Regions from separate parts of the Pseudophaeobacter sp. TrK17 genome, predicted to be linked through region 2. Evidence: riboswitches for the same ligand, from Rfam matches in the RefSeq annotation. Region 2 holds a riboswitch; the other holds the start of a gene.

Region 1 (7,966 bases), on a different replicon from region 2:
TGGCCAGGCCTGCACCCATGCCAGCTGCTTCGGTTGGTGTGAACAGTTTGGCGTAGAGGCCTCCGATGATCAGGCCGAATAGCAGGACGAATGGCCAGATGCCCGACAGTGCCTTCAGCCGGTCCGGCCAAGCCGTCAGTTCGCCTTGCGGTGCATGTTCGGGATTGCGCGCGGCGACCACGCGAATGGCAATCATGTAAAGCGCAAGGCCGAGGAGCCCGGGAATGACCCCAGCAATGAACAGATCTCCGATATTTGTCTGGGTCAGGATGCCGTAGACCACCATGATGATCGATGGCGGGATCAGAATTCCCAATGTACCGCCTGCAGCGATCGTGCCTGCCGCGAGTTCGTCCGAATAGTTGTACTTTTTCATGCTGGGGTAGGCGACCTTGGCCATGGTTGCGGCCGTGGCATAACTGGACCCGCAGACAGCGGAAAAGCCGGAACAGGCGACCATCGTCGACAGCGACAGCCCGCCACGCACATGGCCAACGAAGGCATAGGCGGCACGGAAGAGGTCGTGCGCGATCCCGGTTTTTGAGATCACGTTGCCCATCAGGATGAACATGGGCACCACGGCGAGGTCATATGACAAGACTGCGTCCGAGATCGTCAGTGGAAGGAGTTGAAACGCGATATTCCAGTTGATTGCAAAACCGATCCCCGCGACCGAAACCGCCAGAAGAGAAAAGGCGAGTGGAACCCGCAGGAAGGCCAAAAGTATGGCCGAAATCATAGCGATGGAGCCGACAATCATAGCGCTTCCTCCTCATGGGTGTCTTCGGGGTCGACCATCGGGCCGGTGAATGCGACGGCCAGTGCGGCCAAGGCGGACAGGGCGCAGCTTGCGGCCATGAAGAAATAAAGTGGCCCCCGGGGAACGCGCAAAGCCTGGCTCACTTCGAAAATGCGGGAGGCGTTCAAACCGTGCTTCACGAAGAGCCATGCGATGACAGCAAGTACCACGGTCACAAGTATCGAGATCAGCACGCGCCACCACGCCATCCAGGGCTTGCTTACAAGCTTGTCGAGAAGGTCGATGGTGAGATGCGCACCAGCGGCTGTTACCAAAGGCAGCCCGGCAAATACGACCAGCGCCATCAGGTGCTCGGTGATGTCGTTTGCCCCGTAGATCGGCTTGCCCACAATGCGGCGTCCGATCACGTCGGCGAAGGTCAGTGCGACCATTGCCAGAAGGAACAGTGCCATGACCGTTTCGACCCCCCGGCGAATTTTCCATGCCATGGACTGCATGATCTTGTCTCCTCCCTAAAAAATCGGAGGCCGTTTTCCCGGCCTCCGCTAGTGCTTCACACTCGGCTCATTCGCCAGCGAGCGACTTGTAGGTGTCGTTGTAGAACGTCAGCATCGCCTGCGGATCCGCGACACCGGCGGCTTTCGCGGCTTCCACCCAGTCGGCGACCATTGTGTCGTAGATCGTATCCACCGCAGCGATCAGCTCCGGCGAGGCCTCCACGATGTCATGACCAGCTGCGCCCAGTTTCTCGGTTGCGGCAGGGTTCTGCAGGTCGAAGTTTTTGCCCCATGCCGCCGAAAGCTCTTCACCGATGATGCCTTCGATGGCGGCCTTGTCTTCGTCTGAAAGGCCGTCCCACTTGGCGCCATTCATGATGACAAAGAAGGTCGCGTCGTAGAAACCGTTCGGGAAAATCGTGTGGTGCTTCAGGCTGTCCTCGAGGCGGAAGTTCACCACGGATTCCATGGTGTGCAGGGAGCCGTCGATGACACCGCTTTCCAGCATTTCATAGGCCTTCGTCGCCGGTGCTGCGACAGGAACCGCACCAAGCGACGTCAGCAGTTTTTCCTGAATCGGCCCACCCATGCGGAACTTTACGTTGGCCACGTCCTCAGGCGAGGTCACAGTCTCGGACCCATGATGCAGTTGACCACCACCGAACATGCCGACGCCAAGCATTTTGACACCGTCAAAGGCTGCGTTGTCGGCAAGGTAAGTCTCGTAGGTTTGCCAAAGGGCACGGCTTTGAGCCTCGGCATTGGTGCCTGCATTGGGGAATTCGGCAAACCACATCGACACAAAGCGCTCGGGCTCATATGTGAAGTTGCCCCAGGTGATGTCCGCGACACCGTTGCGGGCGAGTTCCCAGTGCTGGGGCGGGCTGGCCAGCGGAGCGGGCAGGATTGTAACGGTCACACGGCCTTCGGTGACTTCGGCCACTTTCTCGGTGAAAGGCACCAGGAAATCGGTGTGGACGAAATGGGTCGGCGGCACCCAGGACGACATGGTCAGAACCTCGGCACTGGCGATCTGAGCCGTGGCGGACACGAGGGCTGTTGCGGCGACCGCGCCCTTGAGCATTTTTGTGGTGAAGTTGATCATCTGGATCCTCCCTAGGATGATATCTGATTCAGGTCAGTTTGTGAGAGTTGAGCGTCTTGCTCGTGCGGAGCTTTGCCAGATCGGCAAAGATAGCGGCTCCGACCGGGATGATGTCCGGGTCAAAGACGAATTCGGGGTGGTGCGGGGCGTAGCCGCCTTGGCCGATGAAGAAATACGCTCCGGGGACGATCGACGAGAGTTCGGAGAAATCCTCGGAGGCCATCAAGTTGCGTGCGTTTTCGACGACACGCTCCACCCCCACAACGCGAGTTGCGGATGAGACGGCAGCGGATACGCATGTGGGGTCGTTCAACGTGACGGGTGCCACCTTTTCGACGTCGATCTCAATGAGAACGCCAAACAGCAGCTCGGTCGCGCGTACAGCGTCCTGAAGCAGATCGGCGAGGCGGTCACGCACCGTTGAGGACGTCGTGCGCATCGTGCCTTCCAGCCGGACAGCCTCTGGTAGAATGTTCCGCGCAGTGCCGCCTTGAAACAGACCAAAGGAGATCACGCCTGCTTCCCGCGCATCCACCAGACGGGTCGTGGCCTGCTGGACGGATGTGATCAGTTGTGCCGCTGCGAGGATCGCATCTTCGCCGGTGTGTGGCATGGATCCATGCGCTCCGTTGGCACGGATCGTAACGTCGATATTGTCCGCCGAAGACAGAGCTGCCGTAGTAGGAATGCCTACCTGACCGGCAGGCAAGTCAGGTGAATTGTGAAGCGCGTAGATTTCATCGCAGGGGAAACGATCGAAGAGGCCGTCAGCGATCATGGCGCGGGCACCGGTCAAGAGTTCCTCGGCAGGCTGAAAGATGAAGCGGACCGTCCCGTCGAATTGCCGATGCTCTGCGAGGTAGGCGGCGGCCGTCAGCGCGGTGACCATGTGTCCGTCATGCCCACAGCCATGAAATCGGCTGGGGTCTTCGGAGGCGTAGTCTACCTTGGCCTTTTCCTGCATCGGCAGCCCGTCAAGCTCAGCGCGGAATGCAATACAGCGACCGGGTGACTCTGGTGACGCGTCCTGACCATGCAGTGTACCAACGACCCCGGTACCGGCGATGCCCGTCACAACCGTGTAACCTAATTCGCTCAAACGATCAGCTACAAAGGCAGCTGTACGCGCGACTTCGAAGCCGGTCTCTGGATGGCGGTGCAGGGTCTGCAACCAGTTCTGCGATGTTCTGCTTTGTGTCTCGTACCAGGTGGTGAACATCTTCTTAGACCTCCGGTTAGTCGCAAGATAAGAATGTTGCACGGCGATACTTGTCATGCAAGATAGTTTCTTGTTAAGACTATTTTGTGTGGAAAGCAGGGTAAGAGATGATACCTTTCCGGTATCAAAGACAGGGGCAGTGAATCGTGCAGAGCGACAAGACATTCAAAAATGAACGCCTGACTTACCGGCTGAACATCGTTGCGCAGGAGGCGATCCAAGCTAATGATGAGATTTTCCTGAGCGAGACGGGATGTCGAATTCGCGATCTGCGTGTCTTGCGACTGATTGACGACACACCCGGCACTACATTCGCGAAAATCTCAAAAATAACGGGTTTTGATAGAAGTTTGACCTCACGCATCATTCAAAATTTGATCGCTTCTGGATTGATTGAGCGCGAAAACTCTACCGAAGACGCACGCGTATTCCTGCTCTCTACAACGTCGAAGGGGAAAAAGGTTCGGCAAGTAGCCCGACGCTTGTCAGATCGATTAGAGGTAATCCTGACGGATCCACTGTCCGCACAAGAGTTGCGGGCTTTCAATGAGATTCTCGCACGTCTGGGCGCATGGGTGACCTCGGAAGACTATCAATCCGCGTTGACTCAAGAGACCAATAAAGGCTCACGCTAAAATAGTCTTGACATGAGAATACCTGCGATCTAGTGGTATTTCAGCCTACCAAGCTGTCACAGGAGAGGCCGACCCAGTCGGCGCCGAAGGAGCAACCCCCCGGAACCTCTCAGGCAAAAGGACTGTGATCAGCGCGGCGATCTGAAGTGCGTTTCGGGACAAAGCCCGTGACCTGCGACAGAGGGGATTGGACCTGCCATCCGGCAGGACGAAACCTGGGTCGCGGGAGGATACCATGACCAGAATTGCTGTAATCGGCGCCGGGATCACCGGCGTTACAACTGCGTCCAGCCTGATGGACCGGGGCTATGACGTCACCTTGTTTGATCGTAACCGCTATGCGGCGATGCAAACGTCTTTCGCCAACGGAGGCCAGCTCTCGGCATCGAATGCCGAGACCTGGACCCGCTGGTCGACAGTCTTTAAGGGCATGAAATGGATGCTGAGCCGCGGGGCACCGCTGCTGGTTAACCCAAAGCCCAGTTGGCACAAGTACAGCTGGATGGCCGAGTTCGTGGCCTCGATCCCGCAATACCGCGCCAACACGGTCGAGACGACCCGCATGGCCATTGCTGCACGTGGCCTGTTGCGCGACAAAGCCGAGCGCCACGGATTCGAGTTTGACTGCGAGAACCGTGGTATCTTGCACATTTATACCGACAAATCGGAATTCGATCACGCGACCGAGGTCAACACGCTGTTGGCCGAGGGCGGGCTGGACCGCCGCGCGGTTGCCCCCGAAGAAGTTCGGCAGATCGAACCCGCGCTCAGTGGAGAGTTTTACGGCGGCTATTACACCGAAAGCGACTTTACCGGCGACATTCACCGCTACACAACGGGCCTCGCCAAATCCATCGAGAAGGGTGGCGCGGTGCTGCGGTTCGGGACTGATGTCGAGGCGCTTGCCGTGGACAAGAAAGAGGTGCGCCTCACCTGGAGCCGGAACAACGAAAGCCAGACCGAGACCTTTGACGGCATTGTTGTCTGTGCGGGCGTAGAAAGCCGCGCCATCGCGGCGCAGGTCGGCGACCGGGTGAACGTTTATCCGGTCAAGGGATACTCGATCACCGTGCGGCTTGATGACGAAGAAAGCCAGAGCGCCGCACCATGGATCAGCTTGCTGGACGATGAAGCCAAGGTGGTCACCAGCCGCTTAGGTAAAGATCGTTTCAGGATCGCGGGCACGGCGGAGTTCAATGGATATAACATGGACATCCGCGATGACCGCATTCGCCCACTGGTGAAGTGGTGCGAACGGTTTTTTCCCGATGTGAGCACCGAGCACGCGATCCCGTGGGCGGGCCTGCGCCCGATGATGCCGAATATGATGCCCAGGGTAGGGCAGGGCGCGCGTGACCGTGTGTTCTACAACACCGGACATGGCCACTTGGGTTGGACCCTGTCCGCCGTCACCGCGGAGATGGTGGCCGAGACCGTCGCCGCGTCCAATACAGTCAACTGCTCAAAGACAACGTCGGCGAGAACGCCCACCACTCTAGCATCTCAGGGAGCCGTATGATGTACATCCCAACCTACGACGATATGCTCGCTGCGCATGTCCGGATCGCGCCGCATATCCGCCGCACGCCGGTGCGGACATCCGACTATCTGAGTGACCTGGCGGGTTGCCAACTCTTCTTCAAGTGCGAGAACTTCCAGGAACCCGGTGCGTTCAAAGTACGCGGGGCCACCAATGCGGTCTTCGGGCTGGATGACGCGCAGGCCGAAAAGGGCGTTGCGACCCATTCTTCGGGCAACCATGCGTCCTGCCTGTCTTATGCGGCAATGCTGCGCGGCATTCCCTGCAACGTGGTGATGCCGCGCACCGCACCACAGGCCAAGAAGGATACGGTGCGCCGCTATGGTGGCAAGATCACGGAATGCAAACCATCGACCACATCACGCGAGGCGACTTTTGCCGAAGTTCAAGCGAAGACAGGCGGCGATTTCGTCCACCCGTATAATGATCCCCGCGTGATTGCGGGACAGGGCACCTGTTCAAAGGAGTTCATGGAGCAGACTGACGGTCTCGACATGGTCGTGGCGCCAATTGGCGGCGGCGGCATGATCTCGGGCACATGCTTGACACTCTCAACCCTGGCCCCGCAAACCAAGGTGATCGCGGCCGAGCCAGAGCAGGCCGACGATGCCTACCGCAGCTTCAAGGCGGGACACATCATCGCCGATGGCCTGCTGGTGCCGCTCAAGGAACTGACCTGGCATTTCGTGTCAAACCACGTCTCCGAGATCTACACGGCGTCCGAACAAGAAATCATCGATGCGATGAAGCTAATTTGGAAGCATTTGCGGATCGTGATGGAGCCGTCATCTGCCGTCCCGCTCGCGACCATTCTCAAGAACCCCGACGCGTTCGAGGGCAAGCGGGTTGGCATCATCATCACCGGCGGCAACGTCGATCTGGACAAATTGCCCTGGGCATTGGGCTGACAAGGAGACTTCCCATGAAAGATTCTATTGATTTCGACGCCTACGAAGTTGGTTTCGATATTCCCGCCAAGCCCGGCATGGATGCGGCCGATATCCAGACACCTGCGTTGGTCCTTGATCTGGACGCGCTTGAACGTAACATCAAGAAAATGGGTGACTATGCCAAGGCGCATGGCATGCGGCACCGCGCACATGGCAAGATGCACAAGTCGGTCGATGTGCTGAAGCTGCAGATGGAAATTGGCGGCGCGATTGGCGTCTGCTGTCAGAAGGTTTCCGAGGCGGAAGTTTTCGCACGCGCGGGCATCAAGGAAATACTGGTCTCCAACCAGGTTCGCGATCCGGGTAAGATCGCCCGACTTGTCCAACTGCCGAAGTTCAGCGGCGGCGAAGTTATTGTCTGCGTCGACGATGTGGCCAGTGTTGCCGACCTTTCGTCGGCGGCGAAAAATGCCGGGACAGAGCTGGGCGTCTTCATCGAGATCGACTGCGGGGCAGGGCGCTGTGGCGTCACGACAACACCGGCGGTTGTCGAGATCGCCAAGGCCGTCGTCGCGGCCGACAATCTGACCTATCGCGGCATCCAGGCCTATCAGGGCGCGATGCAGCACATGGACAGCTTTGACGACCGCAAGGCCAAGATCGACACGGCTATTAGGCAGGTTCAGGATGCCGTGAACGCGCTGAAAGACGAGGGGATCGAGACCGATCTCGTGTCGGGCGGCGGGACAGGTTCCTACTATTTCGAGTCGAATTCGGGTCTCTACAATGAACTCCAGTGCGGCTCTTATGCATTCATGGACGCAGACTATGGCCGCATCCTTGACCAGGACGGAAAACGGATCGATGCCGGTGAATGGGAAAATGCCTTCTTCATCCTAACCAGCGTGATGAGCCACGCCAAGGCGGACAAGGCGATTTGTGACGCGGGTCTCAAAGCACAATCCGTCGACAGCGGACTGCCGTTCATCTACGGGCGCGATGATGTTGAGTACGTGAAATGCTCGGACGAGCACGGCGTGATCGCCGACCCCAAGGGCGTGTTGAAGGTCAATGAAAAGCTGAAGCTTGTGCCCGGCCACTGTGATCCGACGGCCAACGTGCATGATTGGTATGTCGGCGTGCGCAACGGCAAAGTCGAAACCGTCTGGCCTGTGTCCGCGCGGGGGCGGGCGTACTGAACCTGCCCGCTGGGGCAGGTCGGGCCAGCCCTCTCCCCGCTGGCCCTCCGCCCGTGCGCAACGCGATCCTCTCTGCGACAGCGTACGGGCGGATCAAGACAAATAGGAGATTGAAATGCTG
Region 2 (7,966 bases):
CCCTCCGGTCAGGATCAACTGGGATGCGACGCGCTCGGGGCGCAGGAGATACCAGATCAGCCCCGCCGCCAGCAGCCCCAACAGCAACAATCCTTTGAGCACGCGCCGCAGCCATTTCATCGCACACATCTCCCCGTCCCTTTGGGCGGCAGGATTGGGGCGGTGCTGATTCCAAACAAGGCTGACGTCGCGGGAAGGTGCCTACAAAGAGGAGAATGCCCCTGTACCCTCTCAACCGTGGCGCAGCTGCAGACACAAAACGGGCCCCGAAGGGCCCGTCTGATATACCTGCCTGATTTACATGCGCTGGCGGTTTGGCCTACTCCGCCGCTTCAGCGTAGTCTTCCAGCGGGGGACAGGTACAGATCAGGTTGCGGTCGCCGTAAGCATTGTCAACGCGGTTGACCGGCGGCCAGTATTTGTCGACCCGGAAGGCGCCAGGGGGGAAACAACCCTGTTCGCGGCTATAGGGGCGATCCCACTCTTTCACCAGATCCTCCATAGTGTGCGGCGCATGTTTCAGCGGGTTGTTCTGCGCATCGATTTTGCCGTCTTCGATGGCCTGCACTTCGGCCCGGACCGACAGCATGGCATCGACAAACCGATCCAGCTCCGCCTTGGTCTCTGACTCGGTGGGTTCCACCATCAGGGTGCCGGCCACAGGCCAGCTCATGGTGGGGGCATGAAAGCCGCTGTCCATCAGCCGTTTGGCCACATCATCCACCGTCACCCCCGCGCTCAGGTCAAAGGGACGCGTATCCAGGATGCATTCATGGGCGACACGGCCCGTTGGCCCCTTGTACAGCACCCCATAGGCCCCCTCCAGCCGCTTGGCGATGTAGTTGGCGTTCAGAATGGCCACCTTGGTCGCCTGGGTCAGCCCAGCGCCGCCCATCATCAGGCAATAGGCCCATGAGATCGTCAGGATCGAGGCAGACCCGTAGGGCGCTGCTGAGACCGGCCCCGCATCTGCGCCGCCCCGTTCTGGGTGTCCCTGCTCCGGGTGTCCCGGCAGATGCGGGCTCAGATGGGATTTGACGCCAATTGGGCCCATGCCGGGACCACCGCCACCATGGGGAATGGCAAAGGTCTTGTGCAGGTTCAAATGGCTGACATCGCCGCCCAGGTCGCCGGGACGGCTGATCCCCACCATGGCATTCATATTGGCGCCATCAATATAGACCTGACCGCCGTGATCATGGGTGATCTGGCAGACCTCATGCACGGTTTCCTCAAACACCCCATGGGTCGAGGGGTAGGTGATCATGCAGCCCGCCAGATTATCGGAGTGCTTTTCCGCCTTGGCGCGGAAATCATCCAGATCAATATCGCCATTCTCCGCCGATTTCACCACCACGACCTTCCAGCCCACCATCTGGGCCGAAGCCGGGTTGGTGCCATGGGCCGACATCGGGATCAGACAGATATTGCGATGCCCCTGCCCCTGGGCGCGGTGATAGGCAGCAATGGTCAACAGACCCGCATATTCGCCCTGCGCGCCGGAATTGGGCTGCATCGAGATCGCATCATAGCCAGTGATCTGACACAGCTTGTCCGACAGATCCGTTACCATCTCAGCGTACCCTGCCTGCTGCGCGGCGGGGGCAAAGGGGTGGATATGGGCGAACTCGGGCCAGCTGAGCGGCATCATCTCGGCGGCGGCGTTCAGTTTCATGGTGCAGGAGCCCAGCGGAATCATGGCGCGATCCAGCGCCAGATCACGATCCGCAAGACGGCGCATATAGCGCATCATCTCGGTCTCGGCCCGGTTCATGTGGAAAATCGGATGGGTGAGATAGTCGGATTCGCGGTGCATATCCGCTGGTACACGGTATTCCGGCGCCAATTCGTCATCCGCACGGGTGATGCCAAAAGCGCGCCAGACCGCCTCGGTGGTGTCCCGCCGGGTGGTCTCATCCAGGGTGATGCCAACGCGGGTCTCACCGACGCGACGCAGGTTAATGCCCTCGTCGAGGGCCGATTTCATCACCGCCGCCTGCAGCGGCCCCACATCAACAGTGATGGTGTCAAAGAAGCCTTTGGGATCGACCTTAAAGCCCGCCTCTTCCAGCCCACGCGCCAAACGCACGGTCTTGCGGTGGATCCGCTGGGCAATCGCCTTGAGCCCTTTGGGACCGTGGAACACCGCATACATCGAAGCCATCACCGCCAACAGCGCCTGCGCGGTACAGACGTTGGAGGTGGCTTTTTCGCGGCGGATATGCTGCTCGCGGGTTTGCAGCGACAGCCGGTAAGCCTGGTTGCCCTGGGCATCGATCGACACCCCGACAATACGCCCCGGCATCGCCCGTTTATAGGCGTCGCGGGTGGCCATATAGGCCGCATGTGGCCCGCCTGCGCCCATTGGCACGCCAAAGCGCTGGGTCGAGCCAACAGCAATATCCACCCCCATGGCGCCCGGCTCTTTCAGCAGGGTCAGCGCCAGTGGGTCTGCCGCCACCACGCCAATCGCACGGGCGGCGTGCAGCGCCTCCATCTGCGGGGTAAAGTCACGCACATGGCCGTAGGTGCCAGGATACTGGAACAGGGCGCCAAAGACCTGATCGGCCTGCATCTTGTCCGGGTTTCCGACAATCACTTCGATATCCAGTGGCTGTGCCCGGGTCTGCACCACGGCAATGGTCTGCGGGTGGCAGTCCCGATCAACAAAAAACGCCTTTGCCTTGGATTTGGCCAGCCGCTGCGCCATGGTCATCGCCTCGGCCGCCGCAGTGCCTTCATCCAGCAATGACGCATTGGCGACTTCCAAACCGGTGAGGTCGGAAATCATCGTCTGAAAGTTCAGCAAGGCCTCAAGCCGGCCCTGGGAAATTTCGGGCTGATAGGGCGTATAGGCGGTGTACCAGGCGGGGTTTTCCAGAATATTGCGCTGGATCGCCGGGGGCGTCACCGTGCCATGGTAGCCCTGCCCGATCAGTGAGGTCAGCACCTGGTTCTTATCCGCCACTTCGCGCATGTGAAACAGCAGCTCGCGCTCGGACAGCGGGCGGCCAAACTCCAGTGCTGCAGCCTGCCGGATTGAGGCCGGAACCGTGTCGTCGATCAGCGCCTCCAGGCTCTCGGCACCGATAACGTCCAGCATGGCCTGCATCTCTTCGGGAGAGGGGCCAATGTGGCGACGGTTGGCAAAATCATAGGGAAGATAGTCGGTGGGAGTGAAAGGCATCACATAGGTCCTGTCTGTTCAGGGCGGGTCAAAGCGGTTCGGTGCAGGGCGCGACAGCAGATCGCGGACACAGGAAATGCGTTCGGGCAAACCCGTCTGCCTGATCCAGGCGATCAAGCCAATCTGCAGCTGCTAAGCAAAACCCGCCGAACCAGGGGTGCGACGGGCTGTAGATCTTATCCGATGAAGGTCTTGTAGGCGGCTTCTTCCATGTAGTCGTCCATCGGCGACAGGTCTTCGACCTTGAGCTTGAAGAACCAGGCATCGCCCTGTGGATCGTCATTCACCTTGCCGGGGGTCTCGGTCAGGGCCTGATTGACCTCGACCACTTCGCCGTCCAGCGGCGACAGGATGTCAGAGGCGGCCTTCACCGATTCAATCACCACGATTTCATCGTCTTTGGCAAATTCGTCGCCAACCTCGGGCAGTTCAATAAAGACCACATCCCCCAGCTGCTCGGCAGCATGGGCGGTGATGCCCACGGTCACAATATCGCCGTCCACGTCCAGCCATTCGTGTTCTTCGGTAAATTTCATCGCTCTCATCCCGTTATGCTTGCCCCGGAGCACCTTGCCCGGTGGTTTGATCTGGCCTTCCCGCCCCCAAAGGGAGCCGGATATTCGGGCCGGCTTGATCAGTGGGATCTGGTCAAGTCTCTCCGGCATCCCCGCGCGCGCACCCTGCCCGCCCGGTTCGATGCCCCCTCTGTCCGCTTGCCTGAGATCGTTATCCCTTCGGCGGCGCGGGCTCTCCCCGCGCTCTCTCCAGAGTCTTTCGTGCATAAGGTCCCTGCTGCCTGAGAGTTTCCGGGGCGGTTGCTCCTTCGGCACCGGGCTTACGCAGGGGCCCAAAAGCCCAACAGCGCCGCGACGGTTCTCCCATATACACAAGGCCACAAGTACCAGCGCGCCGGGGCGCGTTCAAGACGCAAATACGCCCCAGCTTGTCGCTTTTACTCATAACTATCTTGAGCGCCGTAAAAGGCGCTTCAGAACAGGTTGAAATACTCCGCCTGCTCCCACTCGCTGACGGTGTTGAGGTAGCGTTCCCATTCAAACCGTTTCAACTGTGCCAGGTAGCTGACAAACTCGGGCCCCAATGTGTCGGCAAACAGATCGGAGCTGGCAAAGCTGTCCAGCGCCTGCCCCAGCGAGCGCGGCAGCCGCGCGGCGCCGGCATCATAGGGGGAGCTGGTCGGCGCCGGGGCCTGCAGGCCCGCCGCCATCCCGGCAGCGCCCGCCAGGATCTGTGCGGCAATGGCAAAATAGGGATTGGCCGAGCTGTCAGGGGCGCGGTTTTCAATCCTTGAGGCGGCGTCTCCCGGCTGCATCAGGGCGCGCAGCATGGCGCCGCGATTGTCCTGCCCCCACTGGATGCGATCCGGCGCCAGTTGATAGGGCTGGTAGCGTTTATAACTGTTCACCGTTGGCGCGATCATCAGGGAGGAGGCCGCCGCATGGGTCAACAAACCCGCAATCCAGCCCGAGGCCTGCGCAGTCAGACTGCCATCCGCACCCGGCTCAAACAGATTACGCCCAGAGCAGCGCTCCAGCAGCGATTGATGCAGGTGCCAGCCATTGGCCATGGCGTTGTCCAGACGCGGCTTTGCCATAAAACTGGCGTGCAACCCGGCGCGGGCACAAAGCTCTTTGACCATGGTACGGAACATCACCATGGCATCGGCCTGCTCTAGCGCCGGCAGCGGCGCAAAGGTGAATTCAAACTGGCTCGGCCCCATCTCGATCTCGACCGATCGCACCTGTAGCCCCAGCGCCTGCGCATTGCGACGGATGTCATCCAACACCGCCTCACAGTCGCTGTAGCGGCTTTCGGTCAGGAACTGATGGCCCTGGGTCAGATTGCGGGTTGCCACCGGTGCGCCCGGCATGGTGCTTTGGCTGTGGTCCAGCGCCGCATCCAGCCGTTCAAAGATCTGAAACTCCACCTCCAGACCAAAAATCGCCTCCAGCCCCTGCGCATCCAGATCGGCAGCGGCCCGGCGCAGCACCTGGGCTGAGGAAAAGCTGATAGGGCTGCCATCGGTCTGCACCGGGTCGCACAGAATCCAGGCGGAATGCGGCGACCAGGGCAGCACTCGAAAGGTTTCCGGACGCGGCACCAACAGCACATCCCCGGCGCCGCGCATTGGCACAAAGACGCCACCATCGCCCTGCTCGGCCTCCCAGACCGCAAAGGCCGTGCGGTGTGACGTATCCTTGAGCAGCAGGGTCGAGGGCATGTTCAGCCCAGAGCGAAACACCCCCTCAAAGGCCTCCGCAACCAGGGTCTTGCCGCGCAGGATACCGTGCTGGTCGACAAACAGCACCCGCAGGGTTTCAATGTTTTCCGCCCGGGCCTTGGCCAGGACATCCTCTGCCAGCGCCAGCGCCTGCGGGGCAAGCAGCCCCATCCGTGCCAAGCGCCCCGTTGCAAGCCCTGTCGCCAGATCTTCAGCCATTGCACATTTCACCTTTTATTGCGGCACCAGCCCCCTGGCTGCCCCCGTGGTCCGTCTATCACCCTGCACTGATTGGTCGTCTAGACCTTGGCATCCCAGGAACAGGCGCCGCGACGCTGAAGATCAGCTTCCTGTGCGGCACGTTCCCAATCGCCATCCGGCGCAATCGAGTCATTGGAAACTGGCCCGAAAACGGTGGCAAGGTCCAGCCCGCCATACATCGGCAGATCCTCATCGCGCCCCTCTTTTACCGCAGCAATTGCAGCGCGCAACTGGCGACGGTAGCGGATGATGCCAACATCGGTCTTGCCCAAGTGTTCCTGCGTGCGGTCCTGAATGGCGCCCATGCTTTCAACCGCCCATTGGTCATGCACATTGATATCCAGCCCCATGCCGGTATAGGTCTCGCGCTGCTGCTCCTCCGGATCAAAGCCGTAGTTGTTATGGCGACCTTTCAGCGGCGCATAGTCCGGCAGGCGGTGTTCCTTGAGACGCTGTTCGCGCATCAGCGTCTTGTTCACCGGTTGGTCAAAACTGGTAAACATGGAATACCAATAGCAGGATTTGTCGTCGATCGGCACATGCCACTGGGTAATAGTCATCTCGCGCGACATCGGGATGCAGATCGCCTCCGGGAAGATCTGGTTGGTGATACGCACATGAGTGCGCCCATCGCCCAGATCGCGCAGGGCGGTGATCTTGAGCCCATGATCCGCCTCTTCGGCGGTGATTTCAGGGCGGGGGAAATCGCGCAGCAGCTTGGTCATCGGGATTTCGGTATTGCCAGCGGTGTCGCGGAACTGCTTGCCATAGGCCTCTGCCGGGTCTTCGTCCTGCAGGAACCGGTGCAGGAATGACGCATGCGCCGGGTCAATCCCCACCTCCATCGCCTGCAGCCAGTTGCAGTCCCACAACCCCTTGAAGGCAAAGACATGGCTGGAGGGCGCGCGGAAACAGTCCAGTGCGGGAAAGTCCGGCGGCGTGCCCGGCCCCATATAGGCCCAGATGATGCCGTTCTTTTCAACCACCGGGTAGGCGGTGCTTTGGATCTTCTCATGCATCCGGCTGCCCGCCGGTTCGCCGGGTTGTTCGACACATTGACCAGCGCGGTTGAAATGCCAGCCATGGAACGGGCAGCGCAACCCGTTGTCCTCCAGGCGGCCAAAGCACATATCGGCGCCGCGATGTGGACAGTGGCGCCCGATCAGGCCCAGCTCGCCCTCACTGTCGCGAAACAGCACCAGATCCTCCCCGAGCAGCCGCACCGGCACCACGGGGCGGACACCTTCCAGCTCATCCACCAAAGCCGCCGGTTGCCAGTAGCGCCGCAAAACCTCCCCGGCATCGCTGCCTTTGCCAACACGGGTGAGGCTATCGTTCAATTCCTGGCTGATCATGGCTGGCTCTATCCTTTGGCGTTGCGCACTGTGGATGGCGCTTTCGCGCCCTTGACAAAGTTCGTTAAACGTACTTATGTTTTTACATACGACCAATTTTTGTTGTGTGTTCCGACCATTGTCAAGGTCACAGCCAATAATCATTTTTGACAAGCGACAGGTTACATGACCAAACCAGTACAAGACCGAAATATTTCTTCCAGTTTTTCCAAAGGCCTGGCCGTTCTGGCCGTGTTTGATGCGGCCACGCCCAGCATGACCCTGGCAGAGATCGCCCGGCGCACCAACCAGGATCGCGCCACAGCGCGGCGCGGCGCGCTGACGCTGGTACAGGCGGGGTATCTGCGCCAACAGGGCCGCATGCTGTCCCTTACCCCCAGGGTTCTGGCCCTGGCCGGCGGCTTTTTGCAGGCCAATCAGTTTGGTCGCCGAATTCAACCCACCCTGAACCAACACGCGCGCGATCTGAAAAGTGAACTCAGCCTGGCGATACTGGATCAGGATCGGGTGCTGCTGCTGGCGCAATCCACCACCGAGAGCGGACCGGTCACCTTTGGCTTTACTGCGGGCGCGCATATCCCGCTGGTGCATACCAGCCTTGGCAGGATGCTGCTGGCCTGCCTGCCCCAGGAAGAGGCCGCCGAGCTGCTGCACCGCGTGGAGGTCCCGCGTCACACAGAGCAATCGATTCTGGACCGGGAGGTGATTATGCAACAGATCGCCGAGGCCCGCAGCTGCGGCTACTGCATCACCGACAGCGAGTTTGAACCCGGCATAGCTGGCTACGCGGTGGCGCTGTCACGACCCGGCAATACACCGGTGGTGCTGGGCAGTTCTGCGGCCAGTGGTCTACACCCAAACCGCCGCAGCGACGCGCTGATACAGGGGCTGCAGATCTGCGCCGCTGAGCTGCGCCAAACCAAT

Evidence for each region. Region 2 has a riboswitch for glycine ahead of gcvH (glycine cleavage system protein GcvH). Riboswitches for the same ligand answer to the same signal wherever they lie in the genome.
Region 1: it holds a riboswitch for glycine, as region 2 does, so the genes downstream of both, JZI28_RS22120 (D-amino acid dehydrogenase) here and gcvH (glycine cleavage system protein GcvH) in region 2, are expected to answer to the same signal.

Annotation. Positions count from the first base shown of each region.
Region 1 is NZ_CP071702.1:99,423-107,388, reverse strand. Features, by position in the region: gene JZI28_RS22145 (TRAP transporter large permease) at 1-760, opposite strand, end outside; gene JZI28_RS22140 (TRAP transporter small permease) at 757-1,257, opposite strand; gene JZI28_RS22135 (TRAP transporter substrate-binding protein) at 1,325-2,362, opposite strand; gene JZI28_RS22130 (M20 family metallopeptidase) at 2,391-3,581, opposite strand; gene JZI28_RS22125 (MarR family winged helix-turn-helix transcriptional regulator) at 3,728-4,216, shown strand; glycine riboswitch at 4,266-4,351, shown strand; gene JZI28_RS22120 (D-amino acid dehydrogenase) at 4,452-5,735, shown strand; gene bhcB (beta-hydroxyaspartate dehydratase BhcB) at 5,735-6,664, shown strand; gene bhcC (3-hydroxy-D-aspartate aldolase BhcC) at 6,679-7,845, shown strand; gene bhcD (iminosuccinate reductase BhcD) at 7,961-7,966, shown strand, end outside.
Region 2 is NZ_CP071700.1:697,257-705,222, reverse strand. Features, by position in the region: gene JZI28_RS03295 (amidohydrolase) at 1-120, opposite strand, end outside; gene gcvP (aminomethyl-transferring glycine dehydrogenase) at 320-3,187, opposite strand; gene gcvH (glycine cleavage system protein GcvH) at 3,364-3,723, opposite strand; glycine riboswitch at 3,883-3,965, opposite strand; gene JZI28_RS03280 (glutamine synthetase family protein) at 4,176-5,645, opposite strand; gene JZI28_RS03275 (Rieske 2Fe-2S domain-containing protein) at 5,726-7,042, opposite strand; gene JZI28_RS03270 (IclR family transcriptional regulator) at 7,208-7,966, shown strand, end outside.